DNA from 3 places in the Kitasatospora sp. NPDC056327 genome. Region 2 is predicted to be linked to each of the others. Evidence: riboswitches for the same ligand, from Rfam matches in the RefSeq annotation. Region 2 holds a riboswitch; each other region holds the start of a gene.
What was found. Region 2 has a riboswitch for cyclic di-AMP ahead of ACFCX4_RS33440 (transglycosylase family protein). Riboswitches for the same ligand answer to the same signal wherever they lie in the genome.
Positions count from the first base shown of each region.

Region 1: another riboswitch for cyclic di-AMP. It lies ahead of ACFCX4_RS07650 (transglycosylase family protein); the one in region 2 lies ahead of ACFCX4_RS33440 (transglycosylase family protein).
Region 3: another riboswitch for cyclic di-AMP. It lies ahead of ACFCX4_RS09540 (hypothetical protein); the one in region 2 lies ahead of ACFCX4_RS33440 (transglycosylase family protein).

Region 1 is NZ_JBHJRC010000032.1:3,188-9,445, reverse strand. Features, by position in the region: gene ACFCX4_RS07665 (MazG family protein) at 1,125-2,162, shown strand; gene ACFCX4_RS07660 (SDR family NAD(P)-dependent oxidoreductase) at 2,221-2,646, opposite strand; gene ACFCX4_RS07655 (cytochrome P450) at 2,891-4,189, shown strand; cyclic di-AMP (ydaO/yuaA leader) riboswitch at 4,440-4,589, shown strand; gene ACFCX4_RS07650 (transglycosylase family protein) at 4,594-5,520, shown strand; gene eno (phosphopyruvate hydratase) at 5,847-6,258, shown strand, end outside.
Region 2 is NZ_JBHJRC010000385.1:568-6,820, reverse strand. Features, by position in the region: partial or broken gene ACFCX4_RS33445 (C4-dicarboxylate ABC transporter) at 1-209, shown strand, start outside; gene ACFCX4_RS33440 (transglycosylase family protein) at 520-1,797, opposite strand; cyclic di-AMP (ydaO/yuaA leader) riboswitch at 1,784-1,982, opposite strand; gene ACFCX4_RS33435 (hypothetical protein) at 2,825-3,742, opposite strand; gene ACFCX4_RS33430 (DUF397 domain-containing protein) at 4,258-4,521, shown strand; gene ACFCX4_RS33425 (ATP-binding protein) at 4,914-5,447, opposite strand; gene ACFCX4_RS33420 (helix-turn-helix domain-containing protein) at 5,861-6,253, shown strand, end outside.
Region 3 is NZ_JBHJRC010000044.1:20,718-26,975, reverse strand. Features, by position in the region: gene ACFCX4_RS09565 (phosphotriesterase) at 1-49, shown strand, start outside; gene ACFCX4_RS09560 (SDR family NAD(P)-dependent oxidoreductase) at 124-888, opposite strand; gene ACFCX4_RS09555 (TetR/AcrR family transcriptional regulator) at 1,027-1,647, shown strand; gene ACFCX4_RS09550 (alpha/beta hydrolase) at 1,880-3,028, shown strand; gene ACFCX4_RS09545 (hypothetical protein) at 3,096-3,425, opposite strand; cyclic di-AMP (ydaO/yuaA leader) riboswitch at 3,826-3,951, shown strand; gene ACFCX4_RS09540 (hypothetical protein) at 3,954-5,270, shown strand; gene ACFCX4_RS09535 (hypothetical protein) at 5,301-5,966, opposite strand; gene ACFCX4_RS09530 (IclR family transcriptional regulator) at 6,184-6,258, opposite strand, start outside.

The DNA.
Region 1 (6,258 bases), on a different contig from region 2:
GGTCCGACTTCCTGCGCCGGTAGCAGGGGAGGGGGTGAGTGCCGGCGGGCACGGGGCGCCCGGAGAGCTACCGCCCGGCCCGGCCGCGCGCAACGCGGGCCGGGCGGGCCGGTGCCTGGGCCGGGCCCGGGGCCGCCGACACCGGAATTCGGCGGACCCGGCACGCTCCGCGGCGTGATGCCCCACGCGGCCCGGGGCCGGCCGCCGGGCCCGAAGCCCCGGCGGATTGGTGCCGGCGGAACCGGGGGCCGCCCGTTCGGGGACTCGATGAGCCGACACCCCGCGGGGCCCGGGATCCTGTGCGGTCCCGGGGCCGCACAGTGGGGCCGCACAGCGGGGGCGGACAGTGGGGGCGAGGCACGGCGGCGGTCCGGTGAAGCGGTGCCGGTGGGAACTGGGTTCACCGGCACCGGAAGCCGATGGGCCTGACACCTCATGCGCTGCGGCGTGAGGCGCCGGCCGGACCAGGGCCGGCCGCCGGGGGCCGAAGCCCCGTGATGGGGAGTGGTTGCGGAACCCGGGCCCGCCTGGGCGGGAAGTCGGCGGGTCCGACTTCCTGTGCGGAGTGATGTTTCCGGTGTCCCGGGGGTGGCCGTCGGGGCCGAAGCCCGACGGGAGGTGGTGGCGCCGGTGGCCCGGGGTGTCGTCCAGCCGGAAGCCCGTGGGCCCGATGTTCCGTGCGGCGCGACGTCCGGGGTGACCAAGGAGCGGCAGCCGGGGCTGTGCCCCATGGCGGATCGGGGAGTGCCGACGGAACTCGCGTCGGCCGGCGCCGGAAGTCGATGGGCCCGGCGACTCGTGCGTTGTGTCCTGGGGGGCCCGGTGGAGCGAGGTGGGGAGGTGTCGGCCGGGCCCGGGCGGCCTGCCTCCGTGGGAAGTCGACGGGCTCGACCTCCTGTACGGCGCGATGCCCTTCGTGGCCCGGGTTCGGTTGTCGGGGGCTGGAGCCCGGCGGTGGGTGAGGTGGCGGACAAGCCCTGGGTCCGCGTGTGCGGGAAGTCCGCGGGTCCGACTTCCCGCGCGGCCGGGGCCCTGCGCAGGCCGGAGGCCTGCTGCGCCCGGGGCGGGTGTCCGGGGGTGAAACCCGGCGGCGGGTGGGTGGGGCGGGCGGGTAGGTTCGAAGGGTGACGACGAATCCCCCGGGCACCAAGCTGATCCTCCTCATCACGACCCACCGGGTGGCACCCGGCCTGCTGTCCTGGCCCGCCTGGGAGGCGCTGCGGTCGGCCGGGCGGGTGCTCGCCGCCGACGCCGGTCACCCGCAGGTGCCCGCCGTGCGGCAGGCCGGAGTCGAGGTGGAGATCGTGCCGCCCGGCTCCGCTCCCGCGCTGGCCCGGCTGCTGACGGGGACCACCCCCGGAACCGCCGCCGCGCCCGCTCCGACGGTTTGGCTGGGCAGCCCGGACGGCGATCCGGGGCTGACCGACGCGCTGGCCCGCCTCGCGGTCGAGCACGCGGGCGAGGTCCCGGAGATCGAGGTGCTCCCCGGCTCCTACGACCTGCCGGGCGCCCGCCTGCTGGACCTGGTCTCCGTGATGGACCGCCTCCGCTCGCCGGGCGGCTGCCCGTGGGACGCCGAGCAGACCCACGCCAGCCTGGTGAAGTACCTGGTCGAGGAGGCCTACGAGCTGGTCGAGGCGATCGAGGAGGGGGACCGCGACACGCTCCGCGAGGAGCTGGGCGACGTCCTGCTCCAGGTCTTCTTCCACTCCCGGATCGCCGAGGAGCACCCCACCGACGCCTTCACGATCGACGACGTGGCGGGCGACATCGTCGACAAGCTGATGTACCGGCACCCGCACGTGTTCGGGGACGCCGAGGCGAACGGCGCGGCCGAGGTGGAGGCCAACTGGGAGGCGCTCAAGGCGGCCGAGAAGTCGGACCGCGAGTCGGTGCTGGACGGCGTGCCGGCCGGGCTGCCCTCGCTCGCCCACGCGGCGAAGCTGGTGTCACGGGTGCGGCGGGCCGGGTTCACCGGGGTGCCGGACGAGCCCTACGAGCTGCCCGCCGAGCTCACGGCGGAGTCGGCGGGCCGGCTGCTGCTGGCGCTGGCGCAGCGCGCGCACGACGCCGGGGTGGACGTCGACGCCGCGCTGCGGGCCGCGGCGCGCGGCTACCGGGACGCGGTGCGCGCCGCGGAGGGCCTGAAGCCCGCGCCGTGACGTGGCCCGCGCCGTGACGTGGCCCGGGCCACAGCGGAGCCCGCGCCGGGGCCGGCCGTCAGGCCGCCGCGGCGTCCGGCACCGGACGGCGCCGGACCGGGACGACGACCTCGCCGATCGCCTCGCCGACCAGGGCGACGAGTTCGGCGAGCCGTTCCAGGTCGAGGTGGTCGGGCAGTTCGGCGAGGGAGACGACCCGCTCGCCGTCCGGCCCGGCCACGCAGAACAGGTCGATCGGGCCGAGGTGCTTCTCGGCGGTGTCGACCAGGGCGGCGACGTCGCTGGGGCGGCGGATGTCGCCGCAGACGCCGACGACGGGGCAGCCCCGCCGGTCGAGCTCGGCGGCGAGGTCCTCGGCGATCCCGACCCGCTGGTCGGCGATCAGCATCCCGACGGTCCCCTCCGCGGCGAACCGGCGGGCGAGACCCGCCCCCGAACCGCCGTCGAGGACGGCGATCACGACGACCGACCCGGTGACCCGCATGGTCCAGCTCCTCCCTGTGGGCGGCTCCGCACCGGCGCCCACGGACATCTTGCGGAGGATCGTAGGCAGGTCCTGACCCTCCGCAACAGGAATTACCCCTCAGGTGACCAGGCTCACGCCTGTTGCGCCCGGCGGACATTGCGCACGGCCGCTCCTGCGTGTACATGGCACGCGGCCGGCGGGCCGCCGCCGCCCGCGAGCACGCCGTGCGCCGGCCGGGACACGCTCGGGATACCGTCGACCCATGCCAGCTCAGTCCGACGCCGCCCGTCCGCCCCTGTTCACCTGGGAGTTCGCCGCCGATCCGTACCCGGCGTACGCGTGGCTGCGCGAGCACGAGCCGGTGCACCGGACCACCCTGCCGAGCGGGGTGGAGGCGTGGCTGGTCACTCGGTACGCGGACGCCCGGCAGGCGCTCGCGGACAGCAGGCTCTCCAAGAACCCGGTGCACCACAGCGAGCAGGCGCACCGCACCGGCCGGGTCGGCATCCCGGGCGAGCGCCAGGCCGACCTCATGACGCACCTGCTGAACATCGACCCGCCGGACCACACCCGGTTGCGCCGCCTGGTGTCGAAGGCGTTCACGCCGCGCCGGGTGGCGGCCTTCGAGCCGAGGGTGCAGCAGTTGACCGACCGGCTGATCGACGGGTTCGCGGCCCGCGGTTCCGCCGACCTCATCCACGAGTTCGCCTTCCCGCTCCCCATCTACGCGATCTGCGACCTGCTCGGGGTGCCGGCCGAGGACCAGGACGACTTCCGGGACTGGGCCGGGATGATGATCCGGCACGGCGGCGGTCAGCGCGGCGGCGTGGGGCGCGCGGTGAAGCGGATGCGGGCCTACCTGGCGGAGCTGATCCACCGCAAGCGGGCGGACCCCGGCGACGACCTGATCTCCGGGCTGATCCGGGCCAGCGACCACGGGGAGCACCTCACCGGGAACGAGGCCGCGGCGATGGCCTTCATCCTCCTCTTCGCCGGTTTCGAGACGACGGTCAACCTGATCGGCAACGGCGTGTACGCGCTGCTGCGCAACCCGGGGCAGCGCGCCCTGCTCCAGGAGTCGATCGGGCGCGGCGAGAGCGCGCTGCTGGAGACCGGGATCGAGGAACTCCTGCGCTACGACGGACCGGTGGAGCTCGCCACCTGGCGGTTCGCGACCAGTCCGCTGACCATCGGCGGGGTGGCGATCCCGGTCGGCGACCCGGTGCTGGTGGTGCTCGCGGCGGCGGACCGGGACCCGGCCCGGTTCCCGGACGAGAACACCCTGGACCTGGCCCGGACGGACAACCCGCACCTGGGCTTCGGCCACGGCATCCACTACTGCATCGGCGCCCCGCTGGCCCGGCTGGAGGGGCGGGCCGCGCTGACCACCCTGCTGTCCCGGCTGCCGGACCTGCGGCTCGCCGCGGGCCCGGAGGAGCTCCGCTGGCGCGGCGGTCTGATCATGCGTGGACTTCGTGAACTTCCCGTGGAATTCACGCCGGAGAAACTGCCCGCCGGGGCACTTCCGAACGACGGGAACGGCCGGCCGGACGGCGGATGACGGTGATCGGCGGCAGCAGGGGAAGGCGTGCGACACGCTGACGGATCGTCGCCGACCTGCGGTTTCACGGGTCATGAACCCGCATCAATCCGGACAAACATCCTCGGTTGGTAGGCAATCATTCACATGACGTGATGTTCGTGTGATGTCGGCGATATGAGCTTGTGATTGCTCTGATGATCTGTCTAGTCTCCGGGGAGCCCGCTGCTGCGGGCCCCGTGCGCGGAACGCCGAGTCCTGCCCGTCGCGCTCCGGGAAACCGACCAGAACCCTGGGCAGGGGCGGGGGACCCAGGTTTTGCGCCGTCTCCCACGGCTAGGGGTGAAGCCGCCTCCGCGCGGCCGGGCCACCTCCCGGTCCGAACCCGACAGCTCACCTCGCAGGCGTGCGGAGAGGGACGTCTCATGCTGTTCGTTGGAACTGGCCGTCACCGTCGTCGCACCCAGGCCGAGAAGGCCATCGCCGTCGCCGGTGTCGCCGGCGTCGGACTCGCGATGCCGATCCTGAGCGCCACCGGCGCCTCCGCCGCCCCGGTCTCCACCTGGGACTCGGTCGCCCAGTGCGAGAGCGGCGGCAACTGGAGCATCAACACCGGCAACGGCTTCTACGGCGGTCTGCAGTTCACCTCCAGCACCTGGAAGGCGTACGGCGGCAACGCCTTCGCGCCGCAGGCCAACCAGGCCTCGAAGGCGCAGCAGATCTCGGTCGCCGAGAAGGTGCTCGCCTCGCAGGGTCCGGGTGCCTGGCCGGTCTGCTCCAAGAAGGCCGGACTGACCAAGGGCGGCGCCCCGGCGGCGGTCGACACCTCGACGGACGCCAAGCCGGCCGCTCCGAAGCCGCAGGCCCAGCCGCAGCAGGAGGCCCCGAAGCAGGAGGCCCCGAAGCCGGCCGCGCCGAAGCACGCCGCCCCCAAGGCGCAGACCCCGCAGGCCGCCCAGGAGCGGACCGCCAAGCCGTACGCCCCGAAGCACGCCGCCCCGAAGCCGCAGACCGCACCGGCCCCGCAGGCCCAGCAGCAGGCGCCGTCGTTCGCCGGCAAGTCCGGCTGGGACGCCGACGCCAAGGTCTTCTGGTACCAGAACAACGGTGGCTGGTACTGGACCAGCCACCAGGACGTCTACCAGCAGTACGCCGGCCAGGCCGCCGCCCCGGCCGCCGCGCAGCAGCAGGCCGGCCAGGGCTACACCGTCCGGTCCGGCGACACGCTCGCCGGGATCGCCGCCTCCCAGCACGTCCAGGGCGGCTGGCAGGCGCTGTACGACGGCAACCGCGGCACCGTCGGCACCGACCCGAACCTGATCGTCCCGGGCCAGGTCCTGGCCCTCGCCTGACGCCGCGCCGACCGGCCCGTGACGCGCCCGAGGGGCCGTTCCCGGTCGATCGGCCGCCGCCCCGAAGGGCCGTACCGCGCCCCGGCCGGCCGCGCCCCCGGGGTGCGGCCGGCCGGCGTTCGGTCCCCTTCGTCCCCATCCGGGCCTCCCGGGTCGGGCAACCAGGTGAACTACCGGTGGGTAACCGGGCCACACGCTGAGACGGAACCGAGGTCGACGTGGCCCGGACAGTCCGTGCGGTTAGGCTCTGGTCGTAACGACTCCGCAATCGTCCGGCCGACCGGCATCCACCGTCAGCCGAACCTGCTTCCGCTAGGAGATGCCTCGTGCCGTCCATCGATGTCGTCGTCGCCCGTGAGATTCTCGACTCGCGCGGCAACCCCACGGTCGAGGTCGAGGTCGGCCTCGACGACGGCAGCACCGGCCGTGCCGCCGTTCCGTCGGGTGCCTCCACCGGTGCGTTCGAGGCGCTGGAGCTCCGCGACGGCGACAAGAACCGCTACTTCGGCAAGGGCGTCGAGAAGGCCGTGCTGGCCGTCATCGAGCAGATCGGCCCGGAGCTGGTCGGCTACGACGCCACCGAGCAGCGCCTGATCGACCAGGCCATGCTCGACCTGGACGCCACCCCGGACAAGTCCTCGCTCGGCGCCAACGCCATCCTGGGCGTCTCGCTGGCCGTCGCGCACGCCGCCTCCGAGGCCAGCGACCTGCCGCTGTTCCGCTACCTGGGCGGCCCGA
Region 2 (6,253 bases):
CGACCCTCCCGTACCAGCTCCCCGGCCAACGCGTGGCCTGCCAGCTCGTCTGGGCGCTGTCCGCCGCCGCCCTCGCCGTCCTGCTCACCGCCCGCGCCGGGCACTGGCTCCACCACCGCGACCAGGCCCGCGCCCACCTGCTCGACCCTTCCGTCGCCCCCTTCTACGGCTGCGTCTCGATGGCCCTGCTGGCCGTCGGCGGCGTCACCGGTGCGGGTCTCGGTGCGCCGGCCCCGCTCCAGGTAGTCGCGGAGGATCAGTTCGACGGCGTCCTGCGGGCTCTTGGTGCCGGACAGCATCATCGCGTCGATCGCGAGGTTGGCGTCGAGCGAGACGGTGACCTGGGCCATGGTGACTCCTCCTCGGGTGCAGAGCAGCAGCATGCCCGCTGCGGCCCGCTTTGACCATGACCGTGCGGCGGCCGGGCCCCGGGGGCGGTCCGGCCACCGGGGCGGGGCCGGGCGTGCCGGTGCCCCGGTGAGCGGTCGCACGCTCCCCGGGGCACCGGGCGTTCCCGGATCAGACCCGGCCGGCGAAGTCCGGCGCCCAGTTGGCGACGGTCTGCAGGCGCACGCCCGAGCTCGGGTTGGCGGCCTCGACGTACTTGCCGTCGCCGATGTAGAGCGCGACGTGGTAGACGCCGGAGTCCTTGCCGTTGTTGGACCAGAACAGCAGGTCGCCGACCTTGAGGGCGTCCAGCGACACGTGGGTGGACGCGGCGGCCTGGTCGGCGGCGACGCGCGGGACGGAGACGCCCGCGGCGCGCAGCGCGGCCTGGGTGAGGCCGGAGCAGTCCCAGCCGCCGTTGCCGGTGCCGCCGTAGACGTAGGCCTGGCCGACCTTCGACTGGGCGAAGGAGACGGCGGCGGCCATGCCGCCGGTGGCGGTCGGCGCCGGCGCCGGGGTCTCGGCCTGGGCGGCGGGCTTCGTGGCCGGCTTCGTGGCCGGCTTGGCCGCGGACTCGGTGGCCGGGGTCCGGTCCGTGTCCTGCGCGCCGCCCCGGGCACGGTTGAACCAGTCGAAGCCCTGGCCCTGGGCGCGGTCGCCCAGGTCGAGGCGCTGGCCGGGGTAGATGGTGTGCGGGCCCTCGGTGAGGGTGGCCCGGTTGAGCTCGTACAGCCGCTCCCAGCCGCCCTGGACCTTGTTCCGGTCGGCGATGCCGGACAGCCAGTCGCCGGCGGCCACGGTGTAGTCCGCGGCGGCCCGGGAACCGGCCTGCTGACGGTGCTGCTGCCGGTCCTGGCCCCCGGTGGCGGCGTCGGCCGCGGCAGGCGCCTGGGCCTGGGCCTGCGGCTTCTCGGCGGGCTTGGCGGCGGGCTTCTCAGCGGGCTTGGCGGCAGGCGCCGGGGTCTGGGCGGGGGCCGGCTCGGCGGCGGTCGAGGTGTCCACGGCGGCCGGGGTGCCACCCTTGGTCAGGCCGGCCTTGACCGAGCAGACCGGCCAGGCGCCGGGGCCCTGGACGGCCAGGACCTTCTCGGCGACCGCGATCTGCTGGTCCTTGGTGGCGAGGTCGGCGCGCGCGGCGAACGCGGTGCCGCCGAAGCCGGCCCAGGTGGAGCCGGTGAACTGGAGACCGCCGTAGAAGCCGTTGCCGGTGTTGATGCTCCAGTTGCCGCCGCTCTCGCACTGGGCGACCTTGTCCCAGGTGGCGACGGTCGCGGCGGAGGCGGTGCCGGTGGTCAGGCAGGGAACGGTGAGGCCGATGCCCGCGACGCCGAGGGCGGCGATCGCGCGGCGGGTACGGCCGGACAGACGGGTGCCGTTGGTGGGCAGCATGAAGACGCGGTCCTCTCCCACGCCTGCGAGGTGAGCTGTCGGATTCGGGCCGGAGTTGCCCGGCCGCGCTGTGGACGCGGCTTCACCCCTAGCCCCGGGCCGGTCCGAGGACCGGTCCTGGGCGAACTACCTGTGGTTCCCCCGCTCCTGCCGTGGTGCATTGCACTTCCAGCACGCCCGACGGCAGGACTCGGCGTTGCGAACGAGCTGGGTCCGTGTGGCCACGAACGGGGAGCACGTTAAGCAGAGGCGGCTTCAAACCGCAAACATGTGTGACGCTCGTCACGGTTTACGGCTCGCGGGTCGATTGGTCGTCCTTCATGATCAGAAATGCCCGGCTTTCGGCAACGTCCTTCGCGGGCACCGCACCTGCCTGTGCCTCAGGGTGCGGGCGGGGCGTCGGGGCGGCCCGGTCGCACCGGGGGAGGCTCGCCCGCCGGCGGGCGCCGGTGGGCGGGCGGCCAAGCGATCGCCGGGCCAACGGGTCGAGTTGAGGTCATTGGGTGGTAAATCGGATCAGAACGGACATCTCGCCCGAAATATCTTCAATGCTCATCAGATGTCCTGAAGCGCCTCACCAGTTCGCCTCGGGCGCCGGCTGCGCGGCGACCGGCGGCGGGCGGATCAGTCGTGCGCGCGGCCCGGGTTCTCCGGTGAGTCCCGGAGGGCGACCCCGGCGACACCCGGTACCACCGCCCCGGGGGCGGGCGGAGCATCCGCTCGGCCCGCCCGGCTCGCCCGCAGGGAACGGCGGCTCCGTCGGCGTCTGCGGTCCCGTCACCATCCGGCCCGTCAGCGGAACCTCCGTCACCCCGCTCCGGCGCGGGCCCGCCCGGGTCCGCGCCCGCTACCGGGGCGTCAGCGGAGGGGGCGTCATCGCGGTGGCGGCGGAGGCGCCCGGCGGTGGGCGCCGCGGTGGGCACCCCGCCCGGCCGGCCGGAGCACCGTCGCCCGCCGGCTCGGGTCGCCGGACGCCGAAAGGGCCCGGAACGGTGCGTCCGTTCCGGGCCCCTTCGCGCGGTATCCCGCGCGGTCCTGGCAGGTGCCGTTACTGGGCGGCGTGCCGCCCGCCGGCCCGGGAGCCGCTCTCCTCGGCGTCGGTCTCCCCGGCGTCGGCGGGGTCGAAGGCCGGCAGCGCGGCCAGATAGGTGGAGGCGACCAGCTGGCCGACCGCCTGGTAGGCGCCCAGCGGTGCGGCCGACGGGCAGCCCGACTCCTCGGCGGCCGCGGCGAGCAGCTCCGCGTCCGCCTCGGGGCCGATCACCAGCGGGGCCAACGCCGGGTTCTGGGCACCCATCTCCTTGAGGTGGGCGACGGCGTCGGCGACCGAGCCGGGCACGTCCAGCGCGGCGGGGACGACCGGCACGGCGAGCCGGGCGGCCAGCAGCATGCCGGTGATGCCGGCGGCGTCGGCCGCGGCCTTACCGCCGGCGGTGGTGAGCACCACGCCGTCGGCGGCGGTCGCGATGGCGAACAGCCGGGCCCGGTCGGCGCGGGCCAGTCCGGCCTCGGAGAGGCGGACGTGGACGCCCTCGGCGAGCAGCGGGTGCGGGCCCAGCGCGTCGGTGACGGGCGCGCCGTACTCGGCGGCGAGCTCGTGCAGGGCGGGGAGGAAGTCGTGCGGCCCGGGCACCAGCGGCACCACGACCGGCGCGGGCAGGCCCGCCTCGGCGGCCTCGGCCAGCAGTTCGGCGACGGTGCGCTCGCCGTGGTTCCCGCCGTCGGCGTCGCCGGAGGGCAGGTATCCGGCTGCGGTCCGCACGCCGTTCTGCTCGCTGCGGACGATGGACAGCAGTTCCTCGACCACGGAGCGGGATTCCGGCCCGGCGGCCGCGGGGACGGCGAGCAGCAGGGCCGGGGAACCGGCCGGGATCTCGGGGCGCTCGGGACGGCGGTGGCGCCCCCGCGCACGGGAGCCTGGAGTGCGGACGGGCAGTGGCGCGCCCGGGATGGCTGCGGTGCTCATGGCGGAGATCGTAGGACATCGCCCCGCCCGGCCTGCAGTCGGCTGCCGTGCCGAGCGGGGCGGCAGCCCGCAAAAGCGGACATACCAGACGCCCGGTCGGCAGTTCGCCCGGCAGTGATGGGGATGCGCCGGAAGGGGTCTTGCGTTGCCGGGGTGGCGCGTGAGATGTCTCACAGCGCGCGGACGGTCTGACGGAGGGTCACGGGAGTGCGACTCCCGGCGTTCGAAGATCAACAATCGGCGGGTGGTCGCCTACGGGCGGTTAGCGACGGCTTGCCGATTCAGTCTGCTATGTCCGCTTACGTACCGTCAGGTGGGTGCCTTGTGAAGAGTTCCGGTTCGGTGTCGAAAAGGCCGTGCACCTGCAACGTCCCGTGCTGATGCACGTGCACTGGAGCTATCATCACGTCAAGTGAGGCGGTGTGCCGGGCCGGTACGGGGCCGGCCCGGCCGTTCGGCCGTGGCCGGGGGCGCCGAGCTGAACGACCCACTCCGGAGCTCTTCGGGAGATTTCTATGCACGACACGCACAACACTTACGACCCGTTCGACACGTACAACGGGATGGCCGCCACCGACCTTGAGGGCGTGGTCTGGCAGAAGAGCCTGCACAGCAATTCGCAGGGGAACTGCGTCGAGTTCGCCGCCCTTCCGGGAGGCGACGTGGCGATGCGCAACTCGCGGTTCCCGGACGGTCCGGCGCTCATCTACACGCGCGCCGAGATCGCCGCACTGCTCCTGGGGGCCAAGGACGGGGAGTTCGACCACCTGGCGGTCTGACCGGTCGCCGGCTTCACCATCGGGGGGCCGTCGTGGGTGCTGACACCACGACGGCCTTTATTCGTGTCCGGGGCCGTTCCGCCGGACCGTTCGCCCCCGGACCGTCCGCTCCGGGTGTCCTGACTCCCGGGCCGGAGCGCCGGGGGTCCGGGTCCGTCCGGACGCCGGTGCCGCCGTCGCCGCTCCAGGAGGCCTCCGCCGTCCGCCGCCGTGCCGAGCCGCCGCACGCGGATCGGAGGGGCGCACCGCCGGGTGGCTGCCGGTGCCCGCTGCCCGAGGGCCGCCGGTCGCCATGTCCGGGGTGCTGATGCGTCGAAGTGCCGTTCGGTCCGGTGCCGGCCGGTGTTCCGCGGTGCGGTGGGTCCCGGAGGGGTGTCCCGCCGCGGCCGGGGTCAGGCCGAGCGCCGGTGCCGTCCGCCGAACTCGGCGACGGGGACCGGGACGGGTGCCGTCCGCTGTGCCTCCTCCGCCTCGAACAGCGCCCAGACGACCTTGCCGCCGCCCAGTGGGTGCCATCCCCAGGAGCGGCTGAACGAGTCGACCAGGTGCAGGCCCCGGCCGGACTCCGCCACGAAGTCCGCCTCCCGGGCCACCGGGCCGGTGCTGCTGGGATCGCTCACCGCGCAGACCACCTGGGGCGCACGGTGAACGAGGCTTATTCGGATCGGCAGCCGGCCCTCGGCCGCCGGGTGCATGGGAAAGTCGTAGTCGTCCGCCGCGGTGGGGCACGCGCCGATGGCGTGCCGCAGCGCGTTGGTCACCAGCTCCGAGGCCACCAGCGCGACGTCGTCGAAGAGCTCGCCCAGTCCCCAGCGCTGCAGGGCGGTCCTGGCGAAGTCGCGCGCGGTTCTTACGGCTTCATAGCGGGGAGCGAGCGTACAGGTGACCACATGGGGGTCGACTGCCAAAGCCGTTCCGGTGCTCATGAAGAGCTCCTCCCATAAGGGGGCGGACACGGCTGGACCCGCCGGGGTCATGCCGGTCACCTCCGACTCGCTCGGCCGCGCGGCCGCCCCTCGACCAGGCGCGCGCGCACGTGGCCCGGAGGCGCGGGGGCGCTGCCGGGCCGGTGCACGGAGTCGCGCGTGGGGTCGACGCGGAGCCCGCGGGATTGCCAGGGATGTGCAGGTGCACGTGCACCATCGTGCTCTGCGCTCACTGCAGATGCAAGAGTCGATTCACGTGCAGTCGTTCAAATGGCATATGCAAGCGCCGGATGCACGTGCATCCTGGTGTGCGGAGTGCAGAACTGATAGGAACATCCGTCAGTATCGGCACCGTGAGCGCTCATCTGATGGCAGACTGTGCGCTGTTTGCCCTAGGTGGAGGTTAGGACCGCATGACCACAGTTCAGCCGGGCGGCGGCTCGATGGTCCGCCGGATCCTCCTCGGCTCCCAGCTGCGCCGGCTCCGCGAGACGCGCGGCATCACCCGCGAGGACGCGGGCTACGCGATTCGCGCCTCCGAGTCCAAGATCAGCCGCATGGAACTCGGCCGGGTCAGCTTCAAGGAACGTGACGTCGCCGACCTGCTCAGCCTCTACGGCGTGGACGACGGCCTCGAACGCGAGGCGTTGCTCGGCCTGGTCCGGGAGGCGAACAAGTCGGGCTGGTGGCACAGCTTCAACGACGTACTGCCGGGGTGGTTCCAGACCTATGTCGGCCTGGAGGAGGCCGCTGCCCTCATCCGCACCTACGAGGTCCAGTTCGTGCCCGGCCTGCTCCAGTCCGAG
Region 3 (6,258 bases), on a different contig from region 2:
CACCGACAACCCCGCCCGCGCCTTCGCGGCCGACTGGCGCAGCCCGTAGGGCCCCTGCGGACCGCGCCCGCGCCGCGGGGCCGGCCACCGGGCCGACCGGTGACCGGCGCCGTCCGGCCGGACTCACATGTGGGTGCCGCCGTCGATCCGCAGCTCGGTGCCGGTGACGAAGGCGCCGTCGTCCGAGGCCAGCATGGCGATCACACCGGCGACCGTCTCGGGCCCGGCGAAGCCCTGGCCGATCGCGGGGGAGAGCTTGGCGAGCAGGGCGAGGTCCGCGTCGGCCGGCAGGCCCGGGTCGTTGGTCATGCCGCTGTCGATGCTTCCCGGCGCGACGCAGACGGCGCGCAGGCCCTGCTTGGCGTACTCGGCGGCGATCGCGTGGGTGAAGGACTGGATGCCGCCCTTGGTCGCCGCGTACGCGGCCATGTAGGGGTGGGCGAAGGCCGCGGAGGTCGAGCTGAAGTTGACCACCACGCCCCGGCCGCCCGTGAGCAGCGCCGGCAGCGCCTCGCGGGTCATCAGGAACGTGCCGGTCAGGTTGACCGCGAGCAGCCTGTTCCAGAACTCCAGGCTGGTCTCGTGGGTGTGCGCGGAGCGCAGGATGCCGGCCGCGTTGACCAGCACGTCCAGCCCGCCGAGCCCGGCCACCGCCGAGGCGACGCCGTCCCGCACGGCGGCCTCGTCCGAGACGTCCAGGACCGCGGTGGTGAGGCGCTCGGCGGTGCCGTCGGCCGCGGCGCGCTCCAGGGTGGTCCGCAGGCCGTCCTTGCTGACGTCGACGGCGACGACCCGCCCGCCCTCGGCGAGGATCCGGTGGACGGTGGCCCGGCCGATGCCCGAGCCGCCGCCGGTGATCAGGACGTTCCGTCCGCTGAAGCGCTCCATGGTGGTACTCCGTTTCCGTTCGTGGTCTCACGACCTCGACGTCACGGTACGCCTTATTGGCACATCGTGCCAATGAGTCCTGATGTGCCGGAGATGCATGATGTGCAGGGTGTCGTACCGTCCGCGTACGCTGAGCCGGTGACCGGACGCCCCACCCTGAACCAGCGCCGCCGCGAGACCACCCGGCTGGAGATCGCCCGGGCCGCGGCCGGGCTGTTCGCCGCCCGGGGCGCCGAGGCCGTCACCGCGGAGGAGATCGCCCAGGCCTCGGGCATCTCGCTGCGCACCTTCTACCGCTACTTCTCGGAGAAGGAGGACGCCGTCGCCCCGCTGCTCGCGGCCGGCGGCGAGCGCTGGGTGCGGCTGTTCACCGAGAGCGCCGCCGACCTGCCGGTCCGCGAGGCGCTGGAGCGCTCCGCCGCCGACTCGCTGAGCCCCGCCGACGCGCACGCCGCCGAGGCCATGCGGTGGACCCGGGACCTGCTGCGCGACCGGCGGCTCGGCACGGTCTGGCAGCGGGTGCACGCCGACTCCGAGGGGCGGCTGCTGGCCGCGATCACCGACCGCTGCCCCCCGGGCACCGACGCGCTGGAGATCCGGCTCGCCGCGGCCGCCGCCACCGCCGCGATCCGGGTCGCCCTGGAGGAGTGGGCGTTCTCCGACGCCCCGGTCACCGGCCCCGGCTCGCCCCGCGAACTCGGCGCCCGCTGCGTGCGCGAACTCACCGGCGGCCTGGCGCTCTGGGCCGCCCTCGGCTGATGCCGCGCCCCGGCCGGCGACCCGCCCCGCCCCGGCGCCGCCACCGCCGCTCCTCCTCCGGGCCGAGCGCGTTCCCGCTGGTCGGCGGGGGCGGAGCGGTCCGCGCGGACGCTAGGCTGAGGGGTCGCGCGCCGGTGAACGGCTCCCCGGCGGACGGGGGGAACCGGGGCGGCCCTCCCGGGTGTCCTTCCCCCGGGGGCGGGGGAGTACGAGGCGTGGGAGCAAACACGACATGGGTCTGACGAGCCACAAGGTGCTGGCACTGACCGTCCTGATCGCCGTCGCGGCGATGGCCGCCACGGTCTGGCTGTGGCCGAGACTGTCGAGGCGCGGCTGGCGGGCGGTCCTCGGCCGGATCGGCGCCCTGCTCGCCACCCAGCTGACGGTGCTCGCCGCACTCGGTCTGGTTGCCAACAACTACTTCGCGTTCTACAGCAGTTGGGACGACCTGCTGGGCACCGGCGACAGCGGGCCGGTGGTCATCCAGAACAAGGTGGACGCCTCCGGCCGGCTGCGCGTGGAGACCATCGGGCACGCCGAGGTGCAGGGCGGCGGCGCGCTCGGCCGGGACCGCGAGAAGTCCGGCGAGATCCGCGAGGTCCGCATCGACGGCGCCACCACCCGGCTCTCCACCGACGGGTACGTGTACCTGCCGCCGCAGTACTTCCAGCCGGAGTACGAGCAGAAGCAGTTCCCGGTCCTGATCGTCAGCACCGGTTTCCCCGGCATCGCCAAGAACCTCGTCACCCGGCTGAACTACCCGGGCGCGGCACTCAGGCTCCTCCAGGAGGGGCGCATGCAGCCGACCGTGATGGTGCTGGTGCGCCCCTCGCCGGCGCTGCCGCAGGACACCGAGTGCGAGGACATCCCGGGCGGAGCGCAGTCCGAGACGTACTTCAGCAAGGACGTGCCCTCGGCGATCCAGGCGACCTACCGGGTCTCCGCCGATCCGAGGGCCTGGGCGTTCATGGGCAACTCGACCGGCGGCTACTGCGCCCTCAAGCTGGCGATGCGTCACCCGGAGGTCTACCCGACCGCCGTCTCGCTGTCCGGCTACTACCAGGCCGCCGAGGACCCGTCCACCGGTGACCTCTTCAAGGGCAGCGGCCAGCGGCGCAACGAGGCCGATCTGATGTGGCGGCTCAGGAACCTGCCGCAGCCCGGGATCTCCGTGCTGCTGGCCGGCACCAGGGAGGGCGACGGCCAGTACCGGCACGAGACCGAGGCGTTCGTGGCCGCCGTGCGCAGCCCGATGAAGGTGTCCTACAGCATGCTGGCCACCGGCGGGCACAACTTCGAGACCTGGAGCAAGCTGCTCCCGTCCTCGCTGGAGTGGATCTCCCAGCGCCTGGTCGTCCCGGGAGCCGGGCAGTCGGCCTGACCCCCGGGGCCGCCCCGGCCGGTGGACCCGGCCGGGCCCGGGCGGCAGGGCCCCCGGGCGCGGTCGCTCAGACCACCCGCTCCAGCGTGCCGGTGTGCAGCTCGCCGACCCGGCCGCCCTCGCCCTCGTACGTCCAGAACGCCCGGACCGTCATCCGGGCGAGGTCCATGACGTGGCTGACGGTGATGCCGCTGACCTCGGTCCAGCTCACGAAGTAGATCTGCGGACCGACCTCGGCGACGTGCAGGGTGACGTCCTCCCACTGGCCCGCCGACTCGCCCAGGCCCTCCCAGCGCAGCCGCTTGCCGTCGGCCGAGTAGGCGTTGCGGAAGGCCGCGCCGTTGTCGACCCGGAACAGGTAGGTGCGGCCGGCGAAGGCGGGCAGGGACACGGTCATGGCGGGACGGGTCTCCTCGTCTCTGGAGGCGGTGCTCGGTGCGGCCCGGACGGCTCCGGGCACGATGGATCCCCAACCTATCCGACCACCTCGCCCCGGCGGCGCACTTTCCCCGCCGGACCCGCCACCGTGGACGGCCCGCGACCCCGGCGGACGGTCCGGCGGGGACCCCGGGCGGTCCGGTGCCGTCCCAACGGATCGACTCCGCCGGACCGTTGATCATCGGCCGGGAGGGGGTGTGAGCTGCGCGACAACCTTCCCGGGGAAGTTGTCCGTGCTCGCACGGACTGCCTAGCCTGCAGAGACGTCCGCCACAGCGGACCCCGCCGTCGGGACGCCGAGTCCTGTCCACCCGCCGGCCGGCAACCGAGCACCACGGCGGACGGGAGCGGGGGACCCAGGTCAGTGCCCGCCCGTGCGCTCCGGCGCCCGGGCCGCGGCTAGGGGTGAAGCCGTTTCCCGACGGCCGGGCAACCTCAGCGCCCGAACCCGACAGCTCACCCCGCAGGCGTCGCAGAGGACCCTGCCATGACCACTGCCCCGCAGCAGCCCGCCCCGCCCGCCTCCGGCGAACCGGACGGCCCGGCCGCCCGCCGCGCGTTCGGCCGCCGGCCCGCCGCCCGCCACGCCCGGCCCTCCCGCCGCGGCCGCACCGCCGCCCTCGCCGCCACGGGGGCACTCGCCGTCACCGGTGCCGGACTGCTCGGCGGCGTGCCGGCCGTCACCGGTGCCCGGGCCGCCACTCTGCCGACCGTCACCCAGGACCGGCTCGCCCCGGCCACCATGGTCGCGGGCAAGGCGTCGACCGCCTCGCTCACCGTGCACTCCTCGGCCTGCTTCACGGCCAGGACGCTCGGAGTCGGGGTCCGCGACGCGGCCGGCCGCAACCTCGACTTCCCCGGCAGCACCGCCGACGCCCGGATCTGCCCCGGTGGTCTGACGGTCGCCACCGGTGCGCGGACGCTGCCGGCCGGCACGTACACCCAGTTCGGCTTCTGGCAGGACGCGGCGGGCGCCTGGCACAACCTGCCCTCCCGGGAGCTGGTGGTCTCCCCGGCCACGACCACCCCGACGCCCACCCCGACGCCCACGCCGACCCCCATCCCGACGCCGACGCCGACCCCCACGCCGACCCCCACCCCCGGCACCGGGATACCCGTCACCGGCAAGCAGCTGACCTGGTCCGAGGAGTTCAGCGGCCCGATCGCCTACGGGACCCGCTGGACCGGCGACCGCAGCAGCTCCTACCGCTACGGCAACCACAACCCGGACGACAACAAGCTCGACTGGCTGAACCGGAACAACGTCTCCGTCTCCGGCGGCGTCGCGACCTTCACCGCCAAGCCGGGCGCCAACACGCTGGAGAACGGCAAGCAGTCCTGGGACACCGGTCTGCTCACCACCGAGTACTCCGGCGAGGGCTTCCAGGTGAAGGCCGGCGACTACGCCGAGACCCGGGTCAGGCTCCCGGCCGGCACCGGCGCCTGGCCGGCCCTGTGGACCTGGAAGAACGGCAACGGGGAGATCGACTCCTTCGAGTACCACCCCGACAACCCGAACCTGCTGGAGCTGACCAACCACGTCAACCCGGGCCACCTCTACCACACCGACGCCAAGGCGATAGCCAAGGACGGCTGGGTCACCATCGGCACCCACTACGGCGCCGGCTCCGTCGACTGGTACGTCAACGGGGTCAAGGTGTACTCGGACGGCAAGGGCGTCGGCGCCGGCTGGTCCGCGTACCTGATCCTCAACCTGTCGCTGAGCGCGGGGAACTACCACCCCGCGCCCCAGGGCACCGCGCCGATCACCTTCGCCGCGGACTACCTCCGCGTCTACCGGTAACCGGCGCGTCCACCGGGCCGCGTCCGGCGCTCAGACCGCCGGGCGCGGCTCGGTCGTCTCGACGACCGCGATCTCGAACGGCTGGCGGTTGTTCTCCGGGTGCCGGTCGTCGGCGCTGCGCAGCGACACCCAGCCGCCGGTCAGCGTGCCGGGGGCCGGGAGCGACGCCGCCAGCCGGACCGGGATCAGCGCCGTCGCGCTGCGGTACTTCGGCAGGCCGGGCGGGAAGCTGCAGCGGACCCGGTGGCCGTCCTGGAAGGCGTAGCAGTTCTCGGGGAAGAACGGTTCTTCGGCGGTGACGCCGTCGGGCAGGGTGACCACCACGGTGAACGGCGAGGCGGTGGTGTCCGGGCCGAGGTTGCCGACGAAGGCGTGCACCGTGGTGGTGCCGCCGGGCGGGGCCGCGTCCGGGTCCAGCCGCACCACGTAGAGGTCGGAGTCCGACGGCAGGGCCGCCGCGGCCGGGTCGGCGGCCGGCCCGGGGGCCTGCGCGCCGGGGTCGGCGGCGGTCCCCGGACCGGCCGCGCCGGGATCCGCCGTGCCCGGCTCGGTCACCGGGTCCGTGACGGGCGGGACGACCGGCGTGCCGACCGGTGCCGGGGCGCCCGCCCCCGGTGCGGACGCCTGGCCGTCCGGTGGACAGTCCGTCGCCCACGCCTGCCCGGCGGCCAGTGCCACCACCGTGCCCCCAACCACCAGGGACCTACCGAAGATTCCTCGAACGGATCCGCTGCGGGCCATCGCCGCTCACCCTGCCCTCCGTGTCCGGCGCCCCGCGCCGTCGCGGGCCGCGTCCGCACCAGCGTGGCCGACCGCCCGGCCTGGACCGGGACAACCCGCCCTCGGGTGGCTCGAACGGACGAACGCCCACGGCCGGTCGGCCCGCCGTCGGGAGCGGCCGGTCACCGGGCCGTCAGGGGGCCAGGACCTGCCCGAGCCGGGCCGCGATCGCGTGCATCACCGGGACCAGGGAGGCCGTGCCGGCCTG